DNA from 4 places in the Shewanella sp. 4_MG-2023 genome. Region 3 is predicted to be linked to each of the others. Evidence: predicted binding sites of a transcription regulator. Region 3 holds the regulator's gene; each other region holds the start of a gene.

Region 1 (6,117 bases), on a different contig from region 3:
AAGTTAACATTTATCAATAATTGCACAGGACTCAGGGCATTTGGCTGTGGTATTATACCGCCACTTTTGCCCAGAGCCGGGTGCTTTAGCTAATTTAGGTAAGATAATGATCGTAGTTGAAGGTAATATCGAAGCAAAAAATGCCAAAGTGGCGATCGTAGTATCGCGTTTCAATAGTTTTCTTGTTGAGAGTCTGCTTGATGGCGCATTAGACACACTAAAACGTTTAGGTCAGGTAAATGACGACAACATTACTGTTGTTCGTGTTCCTGGCGCTGTTGAATTACCACTTGCTGCACGTCGAATTGCTGCTAGTGGAAAGTTTGACGGTATTGTTGCACTTGGTGCAGTAATTCGTGGTGGTACTCCGCATTTTGATTTAGTTGCTGGTGAATGTAACAAGGGTCTTGCTCAAGTCGCTTTAGAGTATGATATCCCAGTTTCATTTGGCGTTTTAACCACTGATACCATCGAGCAAGCAATTGAACGCTCTGGTACTAAAGCTGGTAACAAGGGCACAGAAGCTGCACTTGGTTTACTAGAAATGGTTAACGTTCTGCAAGAATTAGAACAACAGTTAGTATAGTAGTAGGAAAAGTAATGAAGCCTTCAGAGCGCCGCAAGGCACGCCGTTTAGCTGTTCAAGCTATTTATTCATGGCAGTTAAGCAAGAACAATGTTGCTGATGTTGAACATGAATTTTTAACTGAACAAAACATTAACGGTGTTGATGTAGCTTATTTTCGTGAATTGCTATCAGGTGTAGCCACGAAAGCAACTCAACTTGATGATCTGCTAAAGCCTCATTTAGATCGTGATATTGAAGATGTATCACCCGTTGAGAAAGCCATTGTGCGTTTAGCAGCTTATGAATTAACTTATCGTAAAGATGTGCCATATAAAGTGGCCATTAACGAAGGTATCGAATTAGCGAAAGCGTTTGGTGCTGACGATAGTCATAAGTTTGTCAATGGTATGCTAGATAAGCTTGTTACTCGTAAGTAATGAATGAAAACGGTATCTTCGGATACCGTTTTTGTATGTAACGCTTTTTTCTACAAAATAATAGGTGGGCGGTTATCCGCACCAGATTATATCGTGAAAGAATTCCAACTTATCGAACAATTTTTCCGTGATAAAGGTCAGCAACGTCGAGATGTGCATTTAGGCATTGGCGATGACTGTGCATTAGTCCAACCGGCGGAAAACACATCTATTGCCATATCTTGCGACACCCTAGTCGAGAATGTCCATTTTTTACCGACAATGCCAGCTTATGAGCTTGGCTATAAATCTGTAGCGGTAAATTTATCCGATCTTGCTGCCATGGGCGCAGATCCGGCGTGGATGACGTTAGCGCTAACCTTGCCAGATGTTGATAATGAGTGGTTAGCGCAATTTAGCCAAGGGCTATTTGAAGCGGCTGAATATTACAGTGTTAGTCTGATCGGTGGTGATACCACCCGCGGGCCTCGCTGCATCAATATTACTATTCATGGTCAAGTGCCAACCGGTAAAGCATTAACCCGTAGTGGCGCGAAAATTGGTGACTGGGTGTATGTTACTGGCACTTTGGGTGACTCTGCCCTTGGGCTTGATATCCTGTTGGGCAAAAAAGAAGTCGCACATCAACATAAAGAATTTTTAATTAACCGTCACTATCATCCAACGCCTAGAATACTAGCGGGTCAAGCGCTACGCTCTTTAGCAACCAGTGCCATTGATTTATCTGACGGTTTATTTTCTGATATTCAGCACGTTTTAAAGGCATCTAATGTGGGTGCGATTATTGATGTGAATGAATTACCGCTATCGGAATCATTACAAGCATCATTGAGCCCTAATGAAGCAACTAGTTATGCGTTAACTGGTGGCGAAGATTATGAGTTGATGTTTACTGTACCAGAATCTCAACGTGGCGCTTTGGATATTGCACTGATCCACGCTGGGGTTAAATTTATTAAAGTAGGTCAAATTTGTGCCGGCGAAAAGTTACGCTTAGTGGCTGATGGCAAACCTTTTGAGCTAGAAAAAAATAGTTTTGAGCATTTCTAATGAAGTTTATTTCAACCGATCCAGCCGTTAAGAAATTAACCTTAACAAACCCTGTACACTTTTTAGCTTTAGGTTTTGGCAGTGGTTTAGCCGCCAAAGCCCCGGGCACCTTTGGTACCCTTGCCGCAGTGCCGATTGTGTACTTGATGAGCTTTTTAAGCCTATCGGCTTTTATTTTTATCACGCTAATTAGCTGCCTTGTTGGTATTTATATTTGTGATAAAGCCGCTAAAGATATGGGCGTTCATGATCATGGCGCAATTGTGTGGGATGAAGTCGCAGGCTTAATGATCACCATGATTGCCGCCCCTGCTGGGGTAATTTGGTTAGTGGTTGGTTTTGCGTTATTTCGTTTTTTCGATATTTTAAAACCGTGGCCAATTCGTTGGCTCGACGCTAAAGTGCATGGCGGTTTTGGGATCATGATTGATGATGTATTAGCGGGGATTTTCTCGTTAATTTGTTTACAGTTGTTGGCTTATTATATTTAACCAATGATACTTTAATCTCTTTAAAGCTAATCCCATTAAACGTTAAGCCCACTTCATAGTGGGCTTTTTAATGGGCGATGATTAATGGATGATGCTTAAAGCTGCAAGATTATTGCAATAGCTCTCTAGCATTCGCTAAGGTATTTTCAGTTATCACATCACCCGCGAGTAGTCTTGCTAGCTCATTGACTCGCTCTTGTTTATCCAATGACTTCATATTCGTCTCAGTGCCGCCACTTTTGGTGAATTTATTCACTAGCATATGTTGGTGACCATTACCTGCAACTTGCGGTAAATGCGTCACACAGAGCACCTGAGTTGATTGACCTAAGCTGCGTAGCATTCTTCCCACAACTGCTGCAGTAGGTCCTGAAATACCTACATCCACTTCATCGAATATCAAGGTTGGTGTTGATACCTTTTTAGCGGTGATAACCTGAATACCAAGCCCAATACGTGACAATTCGCCACCAGAAGCTACTTTGGCAATGGGCTGCATCGGTTGACCGGGGTTGGTGGTAACCAAGAATTCAACTTGATCACAACCAGAAACTGATTGTAGTTCTGGGTTAAAGTTCACCTCAATGCAGAATCTGCCTTTGGGCATATTCAGCTCTTGAATCGATTGGGTGACTAACTTATTAAGCTCTTTGGCATAGCGGTTACGGCTATGGCTGAGTTTTTGGGCGCTAATTACGTAAGCTTTTTTGCTTTCATCTACTTGCTGCTGAATTTCATCAAGCCTTGTGGCATCGTTATTGAGCTCGCTAAGTTCAGCTTTTAAAGCTTGGTGATGCTCAAACAGTTGCTCAGAGCTCACATGGTGTTTTCTTGATAATTGCATCGCCTTTGAAATGCGCTGCTCAAGGTAAGCAAAGTGTTCAGGATCGAGTTCTATTCGGCTTAAATAGTCCTGAACTTCGCTGCTGCTTTCCTGCACTTGAATTAACGCTTCATTGAGCATTTGAGCAATATTACTTAGCTGTGGGTCAAACTCAGTTAGGTTCTCAGCTAAGCCCACGACCCGATTAAGTAAGGATTCAATATTGGCTTCATCGTCATCACACAGTAATTGCAGGCTGGATTGGCAGGTATCAATTAACTCTGTGCCGTTAGCAAGGCGTTTATGCTCTTGCTCAATCTCAATAAATTCACCGGCTTTAAGATCAAACTCATCAAGCTCTTCAACTTGATATTGCACTAGCTGTTTTCTGGCTATACGCTCTTGCTGATTTTGTTGTAATTGTTTCAGTTCATTTTCGATTAACTTACAGCGTTGATAGCTTTTGCTTACCCCATCAAGCAATAATTTATGGTTGGCGTAGCTATCAAGAAGGGTCAGTTGATGCTCGCTTTTTAACATTGCATGATGCGCGTGTTGGCCGTGAATACCGACAAATAATTGCCCTAGAGATTTAAGCTGGCCTAACGGAACTGGATTACCATTTATATAGGCACGTGAGCGGCCATCGGCATTAATTGTTCTTCTTAAGATACATTCGTCTTCGACATCAAGGTCATTGTCCTCTAGCCAGCGCTTAGCAAATGGCACATCATCTAAGCTAAAGCGGGCACTCACTTCGGCTTTGGTTGCACCTGGTCTAACGCTATTGGCATCTGAGCGATTACCAAGGCATAAGCCCAGGGCATCAATAGCAATGGATTTACCAGCACCGGTCTCACCAGTAATGCTGGTCATGCCAGCTTTAAAGTCGAGTTCTAGAAAACGTACAATTGCGAAATTATTAATGCTTAATTGGCACAGCATAATCAATCCTTGTGTGAATAACCATCAAACCACTGTATCTGCATACAGTTTACACTGTTTTTATATACAGTAAAGTGCTGTATAAAAAAATGGTGCTGATTTTTTATACGAGGATTAAACCAAGGCGCTTAAGATTTTTTCAATAATGGGCAAACTAATAAAGGTGGCTGTAGTGCTGATCAATATGCACTTGGCACTTGATAAGGCATAGATTTGGTAACGCTGTGCCAGTAAGTAAACACTTGCTGCTGTCGGCAGTGCCGCCAGAATGACGCCCATAAAAACTAGCTCAGACTCCACCTTAAAATAGCTTAATAAAACATAGGCAAGTAACGGCTGGACAATGAGTTTTAAACTATTCAGCAAGCTCATTTCAAGGGCGATATTATGTTTTTTAGGCCCAGCTTTTGCGCCGCGATGCATGGCTTTAGCTAACACCATGCCAATGGCAAATAAGGCGCAGGGGCTAGAGGTGTTTCCGATTAACCGAAACATCATGCTGATACTGTCAGGTAGGTTTATTTTGAGCGCTGATACCAATACCCCTAGGGCGCAACCAATAACGATGGGGTTGGTGATTAATGCGTTGAGCATAATCATAATAGGATGACGTTGTTGGGTTTTATTCACCGCAAGTTCCATGCTCACCAGTGCAAATGCGAACATGATAATGGACAGTAGACTGGCAATGGCTGCGGTGGCGATGGCTTGATTGTTATCAGGATACAAGTTCATCATTAAAGGGATCCCAATAAAGGCGGTATTACCAAAACTGGTGTTTAGGCCTCTAATTGCAGCTAGCGCGGGCTGTTTATTGTCTGCAAGGCTTGAGATGATCACTGTAATACAATATGTGCCCGCCATAGCGAGGCCAAAGGCGAATATAAATCCCCATTGCAGAATATCGTTAATGTCAGTTTCGGCCAGTGCAATAAATAAAATAGCAGGGAAGGCGATATAGTAGACGTATTTATTTAGCGCCGAGTCACTATCTTGGGGGAGTAATTTAAGTTTCTGGACACTAAAGCCAATAACCATGATGCCAAAAACAGCGATAAGTGGGGTTAGGATACTAGGCAAGCTTGATTCCTTTTTAGGGCCTTGAATGCCATATCAATAATGTGGGCGTTGGATATCTTACTTTAATGGCGCCAATAAGATATTAGATAAAGGTAAGGTATGAGATGAATCTAAGCTATTCAAATAAGTTAAGTTTTTAAATTAAACTAAGATAAGAAAAACTGCATAGATCTGATACGACAAGGAGGATGTAAATGTTGCCCATCAGGTTGGCATTAGAGTATAAAGCTATCTGTTAGCGGTATCTTTAATAAGGGCATGATGACAGGCCCTTATTAAAGAGTGCTATTGCTACTTAAAGAGTGCTATTGCTACTTTAAAAGTATCATTGCTGCAGACTGATGCCGATATTAGACACGCCAGCATCAATGATTTCTTTGCGTAATTCCTTAATGAATTCAGGTGTGATTTTTGTTGTTTCTTCAATCACATCTAATAACATTCCTTGTAAGTGCTTCTCTTCTTGCATTACAGGATGGTTAAATACGAACTCTTCTACAACATCTTCATTCATGACGTCTTCAAGTTCTTCAATGCTAATGGCTTCAATATAGTTGGCCACTGTACTTGATGATAATTTACTGACGTTGGTAATATCTTCTTCGATTTTAGCTTGTATGCCACCGAGTAAAGTCGATAACGCTACAGCAGCATCCATTGCAGGATAAACACCGTAGGCTTCAAAATCTGCAGGCTCAGGGGTATTTTCATCTAAACGCTGTA
Region 2 (6,117 bases), on a different contig from region 3:
AATAAACCGGTGAGCCATGAGCTAAACCTGCGCCATCAATACTGTCTAGCGCCAAGGTACTCATTGATGATTTATTCAAGGCCGTTAAGGCTTGATCAGCAGATTGATATAACGAAAATTTTGCTTGAGGTTTAACTACAGCCTTAGCTTTACCTGGCACCAAAGATACAGCGCCAGCAAGCAGGGTATTAATATCTCGGGTTTTGACCTTTACGCCATCTAAGGAGGCATCTATGGCAAGCGCCGATTCAGACACAAAATAACTGTCCACAGTGAGTAATGATGAATATTCAGGCTGAATGTCCACTGAGTATTCAACACGGCTAAAGTCATCAGATAATTTTACTTGGCTAATCTCACCAATAGGCATTTGTTTGTAACGCACCTCAGCCCCAGCGCTTAAACCACTGTGTTCATCAGACGTTAATTTGATGGTCAACTGGCTAGCTTGCATAAGGTCCGGTGCTTGAGATTGTAATTGATACTCTTGTGGCAGCGCGTTGTCGCTCACTCCAGGTAGTACATTGACTACACTACCAGTGATCAACCTTGCAGCGTGCTTAACGCCCTCTAAAGAAATATCAGCACCTGCAATCCAAAATTGGGTATCTGCGTTTAATAAGTGTTGGTATTGACTATCAAACTTAGCTAAAAACTTCACGCCGTTTTCAGTTAGTTGGGTTTGATGAATCTTACCCACATCAATGCCGCGATAAACTAACGTTGAGCCTTGATTAATCTCATCAGCATTATCGGCTAGCAGAGTGAATTCGATGCCTTTGACTGCACTTTCTTCATCAGGGTAAAGCACAAAGTTGTCACCATTTTGCGCCGCGGCAGAATTAGCGACTGAATTAAAACTAATTCCGCCAGCGAGCAGCGATGCCAAGCTTTCGGTATTGACTTTAATGCCCGACATAGACGCATCAATTTTTAGACCTGACACGTTCCAGAACTGGGACTCTTGTGTCACTAAATGGGCGTACTGTTGCTCGATAAACGTGCTGATATTAATGGTATCGCTGTCAATTAAGCGATAGTTTACAACTTTCCCTACAGGTATTTGACGGTAAAACACCATTGAGCCGATATCCAGTGAGCCTAATTTTGAGGTGGTCAGCGTAATAAGCACCCCATTAGTATCAGGAAGCATAGTTGGCGCATCTTTTAAGGCGACAAATTCAGATGCTGAGCTGCCATCACCGGGTTGAACGGCAATATAATTGCCTGAAAACAAGGTATCTAAACCTTCAATACCAGTGATACTGGCTTTAGGCGTGACCAACCAGAACTTGGAATTTTTATTGAGAAATGGTTCAGAGCGATAATCCATAATAATTTTGACATTAACGCCAGACAATTCATTGTCGATACTGATATCTGTCACCTTACCAACGGTCAAACCTTGGTATTTGACTAAGGTTTTACCGATATCGATACCAACGGCATTAGGGAAGTGCACAATAATCTCGATACCTGATTCTTTGATGCTTTTTACACCAAGCCAAGCGCCAAGGGCCAAGGCAACAATCGGTAATAACCAAATCGGCGAGAATAATTTCTTTTTAACAACTTTTGGTGATTCAATTTGTGTCATTGTTTTTTTCCAAGCGATCCCAAAGTAAACGAGTATCTAATACCTTTGCTGCTAACTGAGTCAGTAAAATGACTAACGCAAATGCGGTTGCTGCAGGTGCGGGTTTAGCATCAAGTAATTGCCCCATATTAACGACGGCGACAGTTAACGCAATAACAAATAAATCCAGCATCGACCATCTGCCAATCCATTCAATAATATGAAAGCCTATCATGAGTTTCTTTTTAGAAACTGGCAGATTAAAGCTAATAGCGATTAAGTAAATCGCTAAGCCTATAATTTTTAGCCAAGGCACCAATATACTGGCAGTAAAGACAATAATGGCAATAGGGATCATGTCAGAGTGAACCAAATGCACAATACCAGTAAATATGGTGTCATAGGTGACTTTGCCCTGATTGGTGAGCACAGTGATTGGGTAGATATTAGCTGGGATCAGCAAAATGGCTGCGGTAATCAATAACGCCCAACTTTGCTGTAAACTGGCATGATTACGTGTTTGGATTTTAGAATCACAGCGACTACAACGGTCACGACTGATGTTATTGATTTTTCGACAAACAGTGCATAAACAAAAACCGATTTGTATTCCTTGCCGCGCAGGAGTGTTAGCGCTCATAAGCCATTCCCCACATATGTTCTAAATTATATTCCCGTTGTAAAAATAAGATAACTAAAAACAGCATACAAAAACAGAAGGTGCCCATGCCTAAATAAATATCTGAGAAGTCAGACAAGTTAAACGCAGCTACTAAAAATGAAATGACGTAAATTTCAAGCATAGTAAGTTGCGATAAGGTCGCATGGTTTTTAAGCAGTGCGCGATATGTCTTTTGCCAAAAACAGGAGTGCAATTTAAGTTTAACTATGGTGACTTGTAATAAAATCGATAAAATTAATAATCCCGGGGCAATGACCGCTGCCGCCATCACAGCGATGCCAACTATCCAATAACCTTGCAGCCACACCGTCACAGCCGTTTCAAAAACTGTTGTTGTTCGCACACTGCCTAAAAAGTTGATTTCTATGATGGGTAAAAAGTTAGCCGGAATATAAAATAATAATGCCGCGATACACAAGGCAAGCATGCCATTGATTGAGCAGTAAGGAACGTCATAAAGTGCCGTATGACAGCGAGGGCATAACGCGCGAACATTAGACGGTAAGGCGCGCTTTTGAACGGCTAAGTCACAGGAGCGGCATAATATAATGGTGTTCGGGTCAAGACTTTTCGGCATAGATAAAGGAAAACCGTCCATGTAGTGAAATATTAATGAGCAATAAAATAATAAAAAACGCTTTGTTTTGATTAAAAACACAGTGGAAATATTATTTATCAAGTTACAATAAAACCTAATAATACCAGAATAATCAGAATACTTGCATCAGAAGTTAGTTCTATGACACTCTATGCACTGTATATAAAAACAGTAAGAGGTTAATCATGGCTGTAATAACAAAGTTTGTCGTGGTAAGAGAAGGGGTTGAGAAGATGACGTTTACATCTAAGAAAGAAGCTGACGCCTACGACAAAATGCTCGACATTGCGGATAACTTAGTGCCTTTTATTTCTGGCGCTGAGCTGGAAATAGAGGAAAATAGTGTCGAAAAACTTGCTTTTTATCTTGCATCTAACAAGGATGAACTTGCAAATTTATTAAAAGGGATCGTAAAGCCTAAAACGGGTACACCCAAAACAGCAAACAAAAAAGCCACTAAAAAAGCGGCTGCAGAATAATAAAAACCTCACTTAGGATGGAAAATGAAAGCTGAGTTTTATGACACATTAAACCGCCAAGTACTGGCATTAATGACCGGTGAAGACGACCTTATTGCAGGAATGGCAAACTTTTCAGCGTTATTAAATGACAACTTAGATGATATAAATTGGGTTGGCTTCTATATTAAGCGTGAAGAACAACTCGTTCTTGGTCCGTTTCAAGGAAAAGTTGCTTGTACACGTATTGTGATCGGTAAAGGTGTATGCGGCACAGCAGCGGCAAATGATGAAACACAATTAGTGGCAGATGTGCATCAATTTGCAGGACATATTGCCTGTGATGCTGCCAGTAATTCTGAAATTGTAGTCCCTGTTCGCCAAGGCAATGACGTAGTTGCGGTATTAGATATTGATAGCCCATCATTGAATCGTTTTGATACAGACGATAGAAAAGGCTTAGAAATGCTAGTAAAAAGCTTTGAATCTTGCCTATTTGCTTAATTAGCGACCAAATATAGCAAATTGCGGGTCGCAATCGCTGCCATGAGCTTTATAATACCGAACAGCGCGCATTGCTATGGATAAAATTTATTTACTGTAAAATTACAGCTAAGTGAGTTAATTTGTTAAAGCATGTTTCAATTGCTTTAGCAATCGAATAAGAAGTGCTAATTTGAACGTTAAGCAAGATCTGTTTAACGAAAGATAAACGACTGTACTCGCAAAGAAAGCTGAGACTCAGTCCCTTTTATAACGTGGAAGTAAAAATGGAATCAACAGACAAGTTGACCGACACCAACGCAGTTTTAGCGTATTTATATGAAACATTTCCTTTATGCTTTATTGCAGAAGGTGAAACTAAGCCATTAAAAATTGGGTTGTTTCAAGATTTAGCTGCTAGGTTGGCTGATGATTCTAAAGTAAGTAAAACACAATTACGTGTAGCACTTAGACGTTATACAAGCAGCTGGCGCTACTTGAAAGGCGTTAAAGCGGGTGTTCAACGTATCGATCTTGACGGTCAAGATTGTGGCGAATTGGAGCAAGAACATATTGACCACGCTCAACAAACGTTGAAAGAAGGTCAAGAAAAAGCCAAAGCTAAGCGTCAAGCTGTAGCGGCTAAAGCGGCCCCTAAAAAGCCAGCAAGAAAACCTGCAGCTAAAGCGCCGGTTAAAAAAGACCGTCCAGCTAAGCCTGCAAAACCTGCAGCGCCTAAAATTAATTATGTTGCTGCTAAATTTGACGAGCTTAAACAAAAACAACGTGTTAGTGTCAAGTTAGGGCAAAACCCTGTACCTGGTGTTATCACTGACATCAAGAAAGAAGATATCCATGTACAGCTAGATACTGGATTAATCGTAAAAGTTCGTGCAGAGCATATTTTATTATCGTGATCATTTAAGGAGTAACTTGTTGATGCGAAAACTCACTTTGGCTGCGTCGATTGCCACTTTATTTGTCGGTTTTTCGGCTTGGGCAATAACACCAACGATTCAAATCAACGAGTTACCTAAACTTGAGCAAGAGCCTCAACACAAGGTTGCAAGTAAAAGGGTAACGAATTTATTTACTCGTTCTCACTATCATCGCTTTGAACTTGATGATGCTTTTTCTGAGTTGATTTACGAAAGATATTTGCAACAACTTGATTTTCGTCGCAATGTTCTAACTCAAGCTGATGTTGATACTTTTAAACAGTATCAGCATTCGTTTGACGATATGGTCAAATCTGGCAATATCGAACCCGCCTTTGATATGTACTCCTTAGTGCAAAAACGTCGTTATGAACGTTTTGCTTATGCGCTTACTTTACTTGATAAAGAATTCGACTTTACCGAAGCCGGCGATGCTTACGAGTTTGATCGTGAAGAAGCTGCTTGGCCAAAAGATGAAGCTGAGCTCAATGAGCTATGGCGTCAACGAGTTAAATATGACGCACTGAATCTAAAACTTGCTGGTAAAGATTGGAAAGAAACCGTCGAAGTATTAGGCAAGCGCTATAACAATGCCATCAAGCGTTTAAGTCAAACACAAAGCGAGGATGTATTCCAAGGTGTGATGAATGCCTTTGCTCGCACGGTAGAGCCTCATACCAGTTACTTGTCTCCTCGTAATGCAGAACGTTTCCAAATGGAAATGAACTTAAGCCTTGAAGGTATTGGCGCTGTACTGCAAATGGATGATGACTATACTATTATTAAAAGTTTAGTTGCTGGTGGCCCCGCTGCTACCAGTGAAAAATTATCACCTGAAGATAAAATTATTGGCGTAGGCCAAAAAGACGGTGAAATTGTTGATGTTATCGGTTGGCGATTAGACGATGTTGTAGAGTTAATTAAAGGCCCAAAAGGCAGTGAAGTTAACTTACAAATTTTACCTAAAAAAGGTGGCGCCAATGCAAAAGCATTTGAAGTGACCATTATCCGCGACAAAATTCGTTTAGAAGATCGCGCAGCAACATCAAAAGTGATTGAGCCAACAGAAGGCGACTATGCCAACCGTAAAGTCGGTGTGATTCAAATTCCTGGTTTTTACATGAACTTGTCAGTTGATGTAGAAAAAGAATTGGTTAAATTAAAAGAGCAAAACGTTGAAGGCGTTATCATTGATTTACGTCGCAATGGCGGCGGAGCCTTAACAGAAGCCACATTATTAACCGGTTTGTTTATTGATATGGGCCCAGTGGTTCAGATTCGTGATGCCAACGGCCGAGTTACTCAAAACCGCGATAATGATGGCAAGAGCGCATATGATGGCCCATTAACTGTCATGGTTGATCGTTATAGTGCATCAGCGT
Region 3 (6,117 bases):
GATTTGGCAGTTGTGGGCCTGTCATCACTTTACGTTGGCGTCTAAAGTGCACTCGCGCCACACGGATAAGTTTATGCGCAATACTGACATCAGTGCCGTGTTCATCAGCCATATAACGTAGCGACATAGCATTTGAGAATTGAATAAAGCTATGGCGACCTAAGAACAAAATCATCAACCATTTACGTAACCAGGTCGGGTTTTCACGCTCAAATACGGCTGCGGTCATGGTGTCATCTTCTTTACCAGGGATACGTCCCCAATACAGACTCACTGGCACCAATTGAATATCAAGTTGATCATTTTTTTTATGTAAGGCTAATAAGCTGGTGAAGTTATCAACAAATTTTTCGCCACTTAAACGCTTGCCAAATAGAGGCTTACGACCTTCAATACACACAATTCTAGGGGTATTTAAGCCATCAACGTCTAGTCGCTCATAAGGGCTCGGTAAGCCATATTTGGCGGTCACTTCATTTAATGCCGCAATATCACTGAGTGATTCTGTCTTCATCACATAGACCACTGGTTTATCTGGGTCTAAGTTCAGATCGGCAAAGGGATCTTCAGGCACAACAACCGTGTGCACCATCAGTTTTTGAATCCAACGTAATGATTTTGCTATGATTGAGTCAGGTTTTAACATGAGTGTTCGCATATTCAACATCAATTAATTGGCCATAGAATACCAGATAATGGTTCAGTTTCACTAACAAGGGTCTATACAGAGAATATTTGTTCAGTAAAAATAGCCATATCCGAATAACAACCAACCTATTTTCAATCAACACTACTGTATAAATATACTGTTTAAACAAACGATGTGAGAAATAGCCAATTTCATCGGTTTAAAAAGCTGACTTACCTTCATTAACTAAATAATTAAATTACATATACTTAACCGTGCCCCCATATATAGCCAACAAGAATTAGATGATAATAGTTAAATTAATTTGGTTAATACTTGCGCGACCACCGATACTGTATATAATGACAGTCACTGTATAAAAAAACAGGAATCAATATGAGACCTTTAACGCCACGCCAAGCTGAAATATTAGAGCTAATTAAATGTAATATCGCCGAAACAGGTATGCCGCCAACTCGTGCAGAAATTGCAACTCGATTAGGCTTCAAAAGCGCCAATGCCGCTGAAGAACACTTAAAAGCACTGGCAAAAAAAGGCTGTATTGAAATTATTCCTGGTACCTCTCGCGGGATCCGCATGGTGCAGGTGGAGGAGGAAGTTGAAGCAGGCTTACCACTTATCGGCCAAGTTGCTGCAGGTGAACCTATCCTTGCTCAAGAGCATGTTGAACAGTATTTCCAAGTTGACCCAGAAATGTTTAAGCCCAATGCTAATTTCTTACTACGCGTTCGTGGCGACAGTATGAAAGACATTGGTATTTTAGAGGGCGACTTATTAGCAGTGCATAAAATGCAAACTGCCACCAATGGTCAAGTTGTAGTGGCACGTCTTGAAGACGATGTAACCGTGAAAAGATTTGAAAAGAAAGGCAATATTATTTATTTACATGCTGAAAATGCAGAGTATGAGCCGATTAAAGTTGATTTAAGTTGCCAAAACCTAACGATTGAAGGGCTTGCTGTTGGCGTTATTCGTAATGGAGGTTGGTTATGAACACATTAATAGGCAATGCACCGCGTCACCCTGGATTATGGGTAGATATGGCATCTGATCCCTTACCCACTAAACAAGGGATTGAAACCAAGCGCACCCAAAACCAAGGCTTAACTGAATTGACTCAATTATGCAGTCAGTTAGCCATTTTAAGTCAGCAAGGCCGTTGGATTGTACTGATTAATCCGCCGCATATCGGTTATAAGCAAATTCTTGCTAATGCCAATGTTCGTATGGACAGAGTATTGTTAGTTCACACCAAAGATGAAGTCGAAACCCTGTGGGCGATGGAAAAAGCGCTCACTAACGGTACTTCAAGTGCAGTAATTACTTGGACACCACCATTAGATGCCCGCGACAATCGCCGCATTCAATTGGTTGCCAAAAATGCCTTAGCCCAAGGGCTTATCATTGAAGATGTAAATACTCACTTACCTGAAGGCGACCCATTAACGCAAACTTTAGCAGTACAGACTCGGGTAAACCTTACCTCGTTTCACTAGTAAAATATGACTAAAAAAGCCCTTCACTACGCTGAGGGGCTTTTTTTTGCACTTTTTTCAGCAAATTAGATGATAAAGTGATCTTGATCAATATTTAATCTCCAAGTAATGTAGTTAACAAGGTAGTAACAATTTATCGTACTGCCGAGAATAAATGTCAAAAAGATACAAACGCTATTAAAAGATTGAGCTGGTACCGTGCGGTATAGAAAGCCTTGAATGTAAAGCGTCAAATATAATTGATAAGTTCAGTATTAGGTACAAGTGTGGCACCGTAACGTAATAACATAATTGAGTTTTCAAGCTCAAAGCCACCGTGTACTTTGAAATGATCAAACTTTTTCGGGTATGAAAAGTTTGCATAGAGCAGAGTATTACTGTGTGGCTTTTCTTTGTAATTGCAATTCGCAATTAGCAGAGGAGTAGTCTTGTGAAGCGATTGTTGTACGGATTAATGGTGGCGTTGCTTGCAACCCCACTCACAGCGGCAGAGATGCCCTTAAACATGACTCAAGGTGTAACAGAGATCAGTGGCCAGGTTTACGACCTGCATATGATTATTTTGTATATCTGTTGCGCCATTGGTGTCGTGGTCTTTGGGATCATGATTTATTCCATGATCTATCACAGAAAATCTAAGGGTGCAGTTGCAGCCGACTTTCATGACAGTACCAAGGTTGAAATAGCTTGGACAGTATTGCCATTTCTAATCCTAATTGGCATGGCAATCCCAGCAACAAAAACGCTGATTGCTATGGAAGATCCCAGCGATGCTGAACTGACAGTCAAAGTGACGGGCTCTCAATGGAAATGGCATTACAGCTATTTCAATGAAGATGTCGAGTTTTTCAGTTTATTATCTACCCCAGCAGACCAAATTACTGGCACCGCAGATAAAACCGACACCTATCTTTTAGAGGTCGATAAGCCGCTGGTTTTACCAATAAATCGTAAAGTACGTTTTTTAATGACCTCGGATGACGTTATCCACTCTTGGTGGGTACCAGCATTTGCCGTTAAAAAAGATGCAAATCCTGGTTTCATCAATGAAGCTTGGACTAAAATCGATAAAATAGGTACTTATCGAGGCCAATGTGCCGAACTATGCGGTAAAGATCATGGCTTTATGCCTATTGTTGTTGAAGCCGTTTCAGAAGCAGACTTTGACCAATGGCTAATCGACCAAAAGCAATTTGCTGCTGATGCTAAAGCCGCTGCACAAGCCTCACTGAGCCAAACCCTTAGCTATGACGAGTTAATGGCCCAAGGCGAACAAATCTACATGGGTCGCTGCGCGGCTTGCCACCAACCTAATGGTGCTGGTTTACCTGGCGTCTTCCCTTCCCTAATTGGCAGTCCAATGATTAAAGGCCCAGTGTCTGGCCATATCGATATTGTCGTTAATGGTAAGCCTGGCACTGCGATGCAAGCGTTTGCCAAGCAGCTAACGGCAACTGAAATTGCTGCAGTAGTCACTTATGAGCGTAATGCTTGGGGTAATGACTCTGGCGATACCGTGCAAGCGGCTGATGTGAGTGGCAATGGGACAAATTCTAGCGCTACACCAACCACTGCTGACGCTCCTAGTGCAGGCACTTCTACCGCAGACACGTCAACGCCTGTGACTTTACCAGCAAGCTTACCTACAGCTGAACAACTTGAAGACACTGCAACACAAGCTGTGACTGAAGCGGCAACACAAGCAGCAGAAGTTAAAGCTGTGGTATTGGATGACTTGACGATGGATGAGTTAATGACCATGGGCGAGCAAGTCTATATGACTAGCTGCGCTGCATGTCACCAAGCTGCTGGTACTGGCTTACCTGGCGCGTTCCCTTCATTAGTAGGCAGCCCACTCATCGTCGGTCCAGTGACGGATCATCTTAATATTGTCATCAATGGTAAACCTGGCACGGCTATGCAAGCATTTAACTCGCTACTTACGCCACAACAGCTTGCTGCAGTGGTGACTTATGAGCGAAATGCCTGGGGTAATAACTCTGGCGATGCAGTTCAGGCTGCTGATGTTGTTGGTCACGGAAAGTAAGGGATTAAAATGAGCACAATTACACAAGATTCACCAGCCGCTCACGACGATCACCATGATGACCATCATCATGGGGCGCCAAAAGGCATTATGCGCTGGGTTTTAACCACTAACCATAAAGATATTGGTTCAATGTATCTGTGGTTTAGTTTCATTATGTTTTTAACCGGCGGCGCAATGGCCATGGTCATTCGTGCTGAGTTATTCCAACCCGGTTTACAGTTAGTTGAACCTAACTTTTTTAACCAAATGACCACAGTCCATGGCTTGATTATGGTATTTGGCGCAGTCATGCCAGCCTTTACCGGCTTAGCTAACTGGCTCATTCCAATGATGATTGGTGCGCCAGATATGGCACTACCGCGGATGAATAACTGGAGCTTTTGGATTTTACCTTTCGCGTTTGCGATTCTACTTAGCTCGCTATTTATGGAAGGTGGAGGACCCAACTTTGGCTGGACTTTCTATGCACCACTGTCAACAACCTATAGCCCTGATAGCACAGCATTATTTGTGTTCTCAGTACACATTATGGGCATAAGCTCGATCATGGGTGCCATTAACGTGGTGGTGACCATTGTTAATATGCGTGCTCCGGGTATGACTTGGATGAAGCTGCCATTGTTCGTCTGGACTTGGCTGATTACCGCCTTCTTGCTAATAGCAGTGATGCCGGTATTGGCAGGTGTAGTAACCATGGTACTGACTGATAAATACTTTGCCACCAGCTTCTTTGATGCTGCTGGCGGCGGCGACCCTGTGATGTTCCAGCATATTTTCTGGTTCTTTGGCCACCCCGAAGTCTACATCATGATTTTACCTTCATTCGGGATTATCTCGGCCATTATTCCCACCTTTAGCCGTAAAAAGCTTTTCGGTTATGCCTCCATGGTATACGCCACCTCAAGTATTGCGATTTTGTCCTTCCTAGTTTGGGCGCATCACATGTTCACCACCGGGATGCCAGTATTTGCAGAGCTATTCTTCATGTACTGCACCATGTTAATCGCAGTACCTACTGGGGTGAAAGTGTTTAACTGGGTTGCAACTATGTGGCGCGGCTCAATCACCTTCGAAACCCCGATGCTGTTCGCCATTGCATTCATCATCTTATTCACCATCGGTGGCTTCTCTGGCTTGATGCTAGCGATCACCCCAGCGGATTTCCAATACCATGATACGTACTTTGTGGTAGCGCATTTTCATTATGTACTGGTGACTGGCGCAGTATTCTCCATTATGGCTGCAGCATATTACTGGCTACCGAAATGGACAGGATACATGTATAGCGAAACATTAGGTCGTTGGCATTTCTGGTGCAGTGTTATTTCAGTGAATGTACTGTTTTTCCCAATGCACTTTTTAGGCTTAGCAGGCATGCCACGTCGTATTCCAGACTATGCAATTCAATTTGCTGACGTAAACCAAATTGTCTCTATTGGTGGTTTTGCCTTTGGTTTATCACAACTGATTTTCCTCGCTGTGGTACTGAAATGTATCAAGGGCGGCGAAAAAGCTGCGGATAACCCATGGGAAGGTGCTGAAGGGTTAGAGTGGACTATTGCCAGTCCTGCGCCTTATCACTCATTTACCACCCCACCAGAGGTTAAATGATATGAGCCAGCCAACAAAATCAAACCGTAATTTACTTATTGGCCTAGTACTGGGTTCAATAGGTATGTTCGGCTTTGGTTTTGCGCTAGTGCCTTTGTATGACGTGCTTTGCGATGCCTTGGGGATTAATGGAAAAACCCAAAGTACTGCCAGCAGTTATGAGGCTGTGGTGATTGATAAAGACCGTACTGTAACCATTGAGTTTATTGCCCAAGTACAAAGCAATATGCCGTGGGAGTTTGTGCCAAAAGTGAACCGCATGCAGGTTCACCCCGGCGAACTCACACGTACTGCGTTTTTAGCGAAAAACT
Region 4 (6,117 bases), on a different contig from region 3:
CGTAGTTTGCATGAAGGCAGTAACATCTTCAACTGACTGCCAAAACCCGAAAACCACGGCGGTATTTATGTTTTTATCATGCAACGGTGCAGCATAATTTTGCAAAGGTAGTTTATTTAAATCAGCGCGCCAGCCACCCGCTTGTGCTAAAAATCCGCTACAATTTTCTAATTGCTGCCAAGCACATTGGCTTGCTGTAAAAGCGGCAACATTATCATCATCTACAGTGCAGCTAATTAGTTTTAAAATTGTCATTACCCATCCTTATGCATTGAATTTAATCAGTTACATTATTTTGCTAATCGCTTTGCATAGCGATTAGCTAACAGTGCACAATAAAAAATCTGTATTGGGTGATACAGCATGATGGGTAACAAAATCATTCCCAATGCGGGATCAGATCCAAAAATAACCTGCGCCATCGGTACTCCAGCTGCCAAGGTTTTTTTAGTGCCGCAAAACACCGCGGCGATTTCATCTTCCTTATTAAATTGACATCGCTTAGCGCCCCATTGGATCCCATGCACCATAAACAACAGCACTAGGGTACAAATGGCAATACAATACAGCAGTAACCAAGCTGAAAATTCACTCCAAATACCATTAATAACCGAATCACAAAAGGCATTGTAAACAATTAAGATGATGACGATTTTGTCTACTTTGTTTATCACGGATTTATGTTTCTCTATAAAGCGCAGTAATAACGGCCTTAAAAGCTGGCCAACAATCATTGGAATTAATAATAGTTTGGCGATAGAAAACACCGAATCCATCAGGTTTAATTCAGCGCCATCGAGATTCATAAACAGCTGAATAAATAATGGCGTTATAAAAACGCCTATAATACTTGAAAGCGATGCATTGAAAATTGCCGCAGGTATGTTGCCTTTGGCTACGCTTGTCATTGCTACTGAAGAAGATATGGTACTTGGCAATACGAATAAATAGCAAAAACCAAACGCTAGCGCTGCAGGCATAAAGGCTAAAAGTGAATCCCCAAAAAGTAGCCATAGGATCGGGTAAGCAATAAAAGTGGCCGATTGAATATAAAGGTGTAGTCGCCAGTTAGTAACGCCCGCTTTTATTGCCTTAGGTGACAGGTTAAGCCCATGTAAAAAAAACACCATGGCAATACCAATAGCCGTTACTTGATCAAGCTGTAATATCCCGCCAGACTTGCCCACATCAGCTGACACCATAGCCAATGCAATCGCTGCAACCATAGCGACTAAAAACCATTCTTGTTTTAATTTACTCATTATATTCATATCAAAAAATTTAACCTTAACAACTTAAAAACGTAAACTTATTAAAAAATCTCTTTACTGCAATGATTCTTAGGTTGAATTTTTTTCACGACTTTTTGATGTGCCGAATGAAAAGCGAACCTAGGGGCTCAAACACTGTTAGCAAGCATGACCAACAGCAATTTAATTTAACAGCCAATATATAAACTTACGACCATTAAAATTGCACTTTTATAAACTATTTCCTCGTTGAGGCGTATAACTATGCATCTTCTTTCTAACAGGATTCACCTATGTTTGGCATATTCAAACGAGATCCCATTAAAAACTTACGCAAGCAATATGATTTAACGCAAGAACAAGCCATGCAGGCACAAAGAAAGGGGGATATAAAAAGTTATGCTAGCCTTTCCTCTGCAGCAGAGAGTATTTGGCAACAGATTGAATTAGCACAACGACAAGCTAGTAAGTAGCTTTAAAACTCCAAATAGTTTAAATAGACAGAAGCTATGCATCATCATCTAAAGTCATGGCCTCTTTTATTTCATCACTATCAAAGCCTTTTCGAGATAAGTAAGCATAGGCTTTGGACTTTTCTTTATAGTCGGATAAATCATAACGCTTTTTAGCCAGCTGACTTTTACAACTGAGATAAAAGTCTAACTCTTCTGTTAGGCTTAGTTGGTATATCAGCTCTTCGAAATCACTGACATCAAGAAGCCGCTGTTTTAATTCTTGCAAGATCAGCGTTTTGCCTTTGCCTTTATTATACAACTTGATAATTTCAGACTTCAGGTCAGCCTTGTCTGCTTTTATGGCTAATTTACTGCGCAGGGTGTCAACTTGAGGGTGTTGTGATAGTGCGTAATCAATTTCAGCGCGAGAAAACCCTTTGGTGGTCATCTGTGAATAAACTTTTTCTTTATTAGTGCCATGAAAGTGTTCAAATTTGTTTTGCAATCGCGCTGTCGCCATTTCAAATGAATCGACATTTTGCTCATGCATGACTTGTTCAATTGCGGTATCAATTTCAGCAACTGATACGCCTCTTAATTGTAATTTACGTTTGATAGCGCCTTTACCCGTCTCATGACTAAAGGCCAGTTCGCAATAGCGAACGGCAAAATCAAAATCATTTTTCAAATAGCCACTTTCAATGAGTCTAGCGAGAACAGTGTCAATCCATTGCTGGTTATCGGTTTTACGCTCAAGCTTGGTGCGAATTTCATTGATAGTAAAATCTTGCTGACCAAGGTGCCAATAGGCACTGTTGAATACATTCTCGATTGTTTTGGCTTGAGGAAGTGGCTTACTTTGCATAAAAAATTTTAATTGATTAGAAATGACAAAGGCAGTTTAGCAGACCACTACTCTGTTCAGAACTAGAAGTTCTTGCCACGGTAAAATGTCTGCTTTATTCGTGGTAAATATTAATCGCTTTATGAATATTAACTATGCCCGTACATCTTAATTGTGACCGTACATCTTAATTATTTGCGTAGTGGACACAATCATTCTTTTTAGCCGTTTGTTGCAGCAGTTGTTTTAACTCTGTTTTTCCACCGCTTTTAGTATCATTGATTTGTTGTTCAATGGTTTGTGTTTGCATGACAATTTTTTCAATCGCTGTTTGTCTTGCGCCCTCTTCTGACTGGCCTGATAACACGAGTTGTTCAACAAGATCTGAATAGCGTTCGTAGACTACTCCTTTATAATAATCGGCCTGTGAAGTCATCGGAGTGTGGGCATATACAATTGAGCAGCTTAAAGCACTATTGATTTGCGTGAATGAATCCTGAATTTGAATGACAACGGGCTTTTGAGTCGATGGGCTAGCGCTCGCGCCAAAAGATAATATTGCTAACATTGAAATGATAAATACTTTTTTCATTATGTTTACTCCCGTTGATGAACAACTGATTTCTGGCTGATTAAGCACTTTGCACTTGAACTCATCGTCAGTATTAGCGCTTTATAAAATTCTGATACTGAATTCTGATACTGATAATAAGCTTTAAACTTGCCTCTATTTTACCTACGTAAGCTAAACGTAAGCTGAACAAACAATTAACTTTTAACGTTTTTCCTTAAAGAATGCTTATTAGGTTATTTTCGGCTAATGGTTCGACAGCAGCTCGATAATAGTCGCCACTCAATCTTAAACACTCACGCTTACCTTGCTCATAATTTAGTACTTAGCAATGCTGTTTAGTTCAGCTCACTCAGCAAAGCATTCCCTCAATGACCCATAACAGATTAAATAACCAACAATTCGCACACTTATTCGACAACCTTACGGAATTTATTGCCAATTTTACGGGGACAGCTATAATACTGTATAAACATACAGTGCTGTTGGGTGTCGATTGTTATGAAGGTTATTCCTATTTTTGCTTGTGCCGGTATTACTGGTTTTGAAAGTCCTGCTGCTGAATATCGGCAACTGCCATTAAGTTTAGATGAGCTATTGATTGAACATCCCAGTGCCACTTTTATTGGCCAAGCTAGCGGCGACTCTATGGAGAAAATCGGCATTTTTGATAAGGATATTCTCATTGTGGATCGCCATGTCAGTGTCGAAAACCATGATGTGATAGTGGCAAACTATAACGGCAACTTTGTCTGTAAGCTCATTGATATCAAGCGGCGATTATTATTATCGGCAAATGATCTTCACCAGAGTGTCACGATACAAGAGTATGACAACTTCAGTGTTGAAGGCGTGGTGATCCGTTCAATCCGTTGTCATCGCCAAAGCCCTATATTAGTTAATAACTAATGTTAGCGGATTAAACTAACGACTAACGGACAGTTAAATTATGTATGCACTCGTTGATGCCAACTCTTTTTATTGCAGCGCCGAGCAAGTGTTTCGCCCAGAGTGGCGTGGCCGTCCTATCGTGGTGCTGTCCAATAACGATGGTTGCATTGTGGCGGCTAACCGCCAGGCAAAAGCATTAGGAGTGGGTAAATTTGGTCCTTACTTTGAAGTGCGCGATTTTTGTGAAAAAGCAGGCGTGATTGCGCTTTCCTCCAATTATGAGCTTTATGCCTCTTTGTCTCACTCTATGATGGAAGTGATTGGCCGCTTTGCACCTGAGCAACATATTTACTCTATTGATGAGTCATTTCTGTCATTTAAACATTGTTACCCTGCGATCCCGTGTTTATTAAGCCATGCCGCTATGATCCGCCGCGCGGTATGGAAAGAAACCCGTTTACCTGTGTGTGTCGGTATTGCTGCCACCTTAACCCTTGCCAAAGTGGCCAATCATGCCGCTAAAAAGCTCCAGGGCTATAACGGGGTATGTTATATCCAATCCATTGAGCAAAGAAATGCCATTTTAGCGACAATGAAAGTCACCGATGTGTGGGGGATCGGTTTGCGGATCGGTAACAAATTACATGCCATGGGGATCACCACCGCACTGGATCTGGCTAAATTACAACCAGGCATTGCTCGTAGCCAATTTAGTATTGAAATCGAGCGTACAGTCAGAGAGCTCAATGGCGAGGCTTGTAAAGGCTGGGATAGCGCCAGAGCAGATAAACAGCAGATCTTTTCAACTCGTAGTGTCGGTGAACGTATTAGCGATATAGACTCATTATTACAGGCGCTCAGTAAGCATGCTGGTATCGCGGCAGCCAAAGCCAGAAAGCAAGGCTCTGTGGCTAGCACCATACTGATCTTTGCCAGTAACTCCCCTTATGATGAACAGCCTAATGGCTTTAAATATCATTACCGCTGTGCATATCCAACTAATGACAACCGTGAAATCATCAGTTACGCAGCAGAAATTGCCCGTAAGCTTTATAACCCCAATACTCGCTACTATAAAATCGGGATTGGATTGTTAGATTTATCACCGGTCAAACATTTGCAAACAGACTTGTTTGCCCCAGTAAAAGATCCTGCCTTGATGCAGGTTTTTGATAAGTTAAATCAACGCTACGGTAGTGATGCAATATTTGTCGCCGCCCAAGGTATTGGAGGTAAATGGCATATGCGCCGTGAGCTATTAACCCCGCAATACACCAGCTGTTGGCAAGATATTCCGCAAATCCACTGTGGCTAAATTGGTGATAAATTGATTTGCGTGTGCTGGTTTTTATTCTGACTTGGTTCAGGTTTAGTTGTGGCTTTAAATTAGCGTAAAATGGATAACTAATATCAAACCCAAACAGTACATTAATCGATCTTAAGCTCAACAAAAATACAACTTAGTCAACTCTAGCTGTTCAAAAAACACTCTCCAGTTCACAGTTTTATATCTAATCACATGAGCGAGGCTATTATGCGATTTTAGCCATTGTGTTATTGCTGAAAAAAACGACAATACGCATCCTTAATTTTCTTGGATTGTGCTTGCCTGTGTTAGATTTTTCCGCATTTGATTTTCAGTTTATTGCCGAGCCCCTATTTTACTTTCAGCTTATTGGCTTTGTCTCAATGGCCATTGGCTGGTGGGCAAATAGCCAACAACAAGACTGCAAATTTATTCATGGCAATATGATAGCATCAGTACTTACCGCAATCCATTTAGGCTTATTAGGCAGCTTTCTCGGCATGGCCAACCAACTAGTTAATGTTATTCGCTTTCGTTTATGTCAAAGTTTGAATAGCAATAACCAGCAAAATCTTGCATCGACTGCCTGGTTAACATCGCCTTTAGCCATGTCACTCAGCTTTAGTATTATTGCCATGACGCAGGGTTTTCTATGGGCTGAGCATTGGAGTGAATGGTGTGCGGTTATCGCTGCAGTCGTAATGAGCTTTAGTTTATTCTTCTTAGCGGGCAGTCAACTAAGGTTAGCTATGGTTGCCAGTAATGGATTAAACCTGATGCTTTCAATATATTTGATGTCA

What was found. The regulator LexA, encoded in region 3, represses DNA repair genes until DNA is damaged. The targets are predictions, from matches to a motif close to TACTGTATNNNNATACAGTA.
Region 1: a site for LexA is predicted at 4,345-4,364, ahead of recN (DNA repair protein RecN). Genes of this name have one in related genera too.
Region 2: a site for LexA is predicted at 3,011-3,030, ahead of Q4546_RS02730 (YebG family protein). Genes of this name have one in related genera too.
Region 4: a site for LexA is predicted at 3,583-3,602, ahead of Q4546_RS09640 (LexA family transcriptional regulator). Genes of this name have one in related genera too.

Annotation. Positions count from the first base shown of each region.
Region 1 is NZ_JAUORL010000026.1:40,762-46,878, forward strand. It holds gene ribE (6,7-dimethyl-8-ribityllumazine synthase) at 107-586, shown strand; gene nusB (transcription antitermination factor NusB) at 601-1,005, shown strand; gene thiL (thiamine-phosphate kinase) at 1,099-2,055, shown strand; gene Q4546_RS14290 (phosphatidylglycerophosphatase A) at 2,055-2,546, shown strand; gene recN (DNA repair protein RecN) at 2,656-4,314, opposite strand; gene Q4546_RS14300 (AEC family transporter) at 4,429-5,394, opposite strand; gene Q4546_RS14305 (YjaG family protein) at 5,720-6,117, opposite strand, start outside.
Region 2 is NZ_JAUORL010000003.1:174,317-180,433, forward strand. It holds gene Q4546_RS02715 (MlaD family protein) at 1-1,597, opposite strand, end outside; gene Q4546_RS02720 (paraquat-inducible protein A) at 1,584-2,216, opposite strand; gene Q4546_RS02725 (paraquat-inducible protein A) at 2,206-2,835, opposite strand; gene Q4546_RS02730 (YebG family protein) at 3,042-3,335, shown strand; gene Q4546_RS02735 (GAF domain-containing protein) at 3,360-3,818, shown strand; gene proQ (RNA chaperone ProQ) at 4,085-4,714, shown strand; gene prc (carboxy terminal-processing peptidase) at 4,737-6,117, shown strand, end outside.
Region 3 is NZ_JAUORL010000007.1:162,369-168,485, reverse strand. It holds gene plsB (glycerol-3-phosphate 1-O-acyltransferase PlsB) at 1-646, opposite strand, end outside; gene lexA (transcriptional repressor LexA) at 1,025-1,642, shown strand; gene Q4546_RS06040 (cell division inhibitor SulA) at 1,639-2,145, shown strand; gene coxB (cytochrome c oxidase subunit II) at 2,576-4,192, shown strand; gene ctaD (cytochrome c oxidase subunit I) at 4,202-5,806, shown strand; gene Q4546_RS06025 (cytochrome c oxidase assembly protein) at 5,808-6,117, shown strand, end outside.
Region 4 is NZ_JAUORL010000014.1:13,747-19,863, forward strand. It holds gene Q4546_RS09615 (DUF4937 domain-containing protein) at 1-255, opposite strand, end outside; gene Q4546_RS09620 (bile acid:sodium symporter family protein) at 291-1,262, opposite strand; gene Q4546_RS09625 (DUF6435 family protein) at 1,544-1,723, shown strand; gene Q4546_RS09630 (RecX family transcriptional regulator) at 1,758-2,570, opposite strand; gene Q4546_RS09635 (hypothetical protein) at 2,737-3,141, opposite strand; gene Q4546_RS09640 (LexA family transcriptional regulator) at 3,622-4,029, shown strand; gene Q4546_RS09645 (Y-family DNA polymerase) at 4,070-5,326, shown strand; gene Q4546_RS09650 (YgjV family protein) at 5,623-6,117, shown strand, end outside.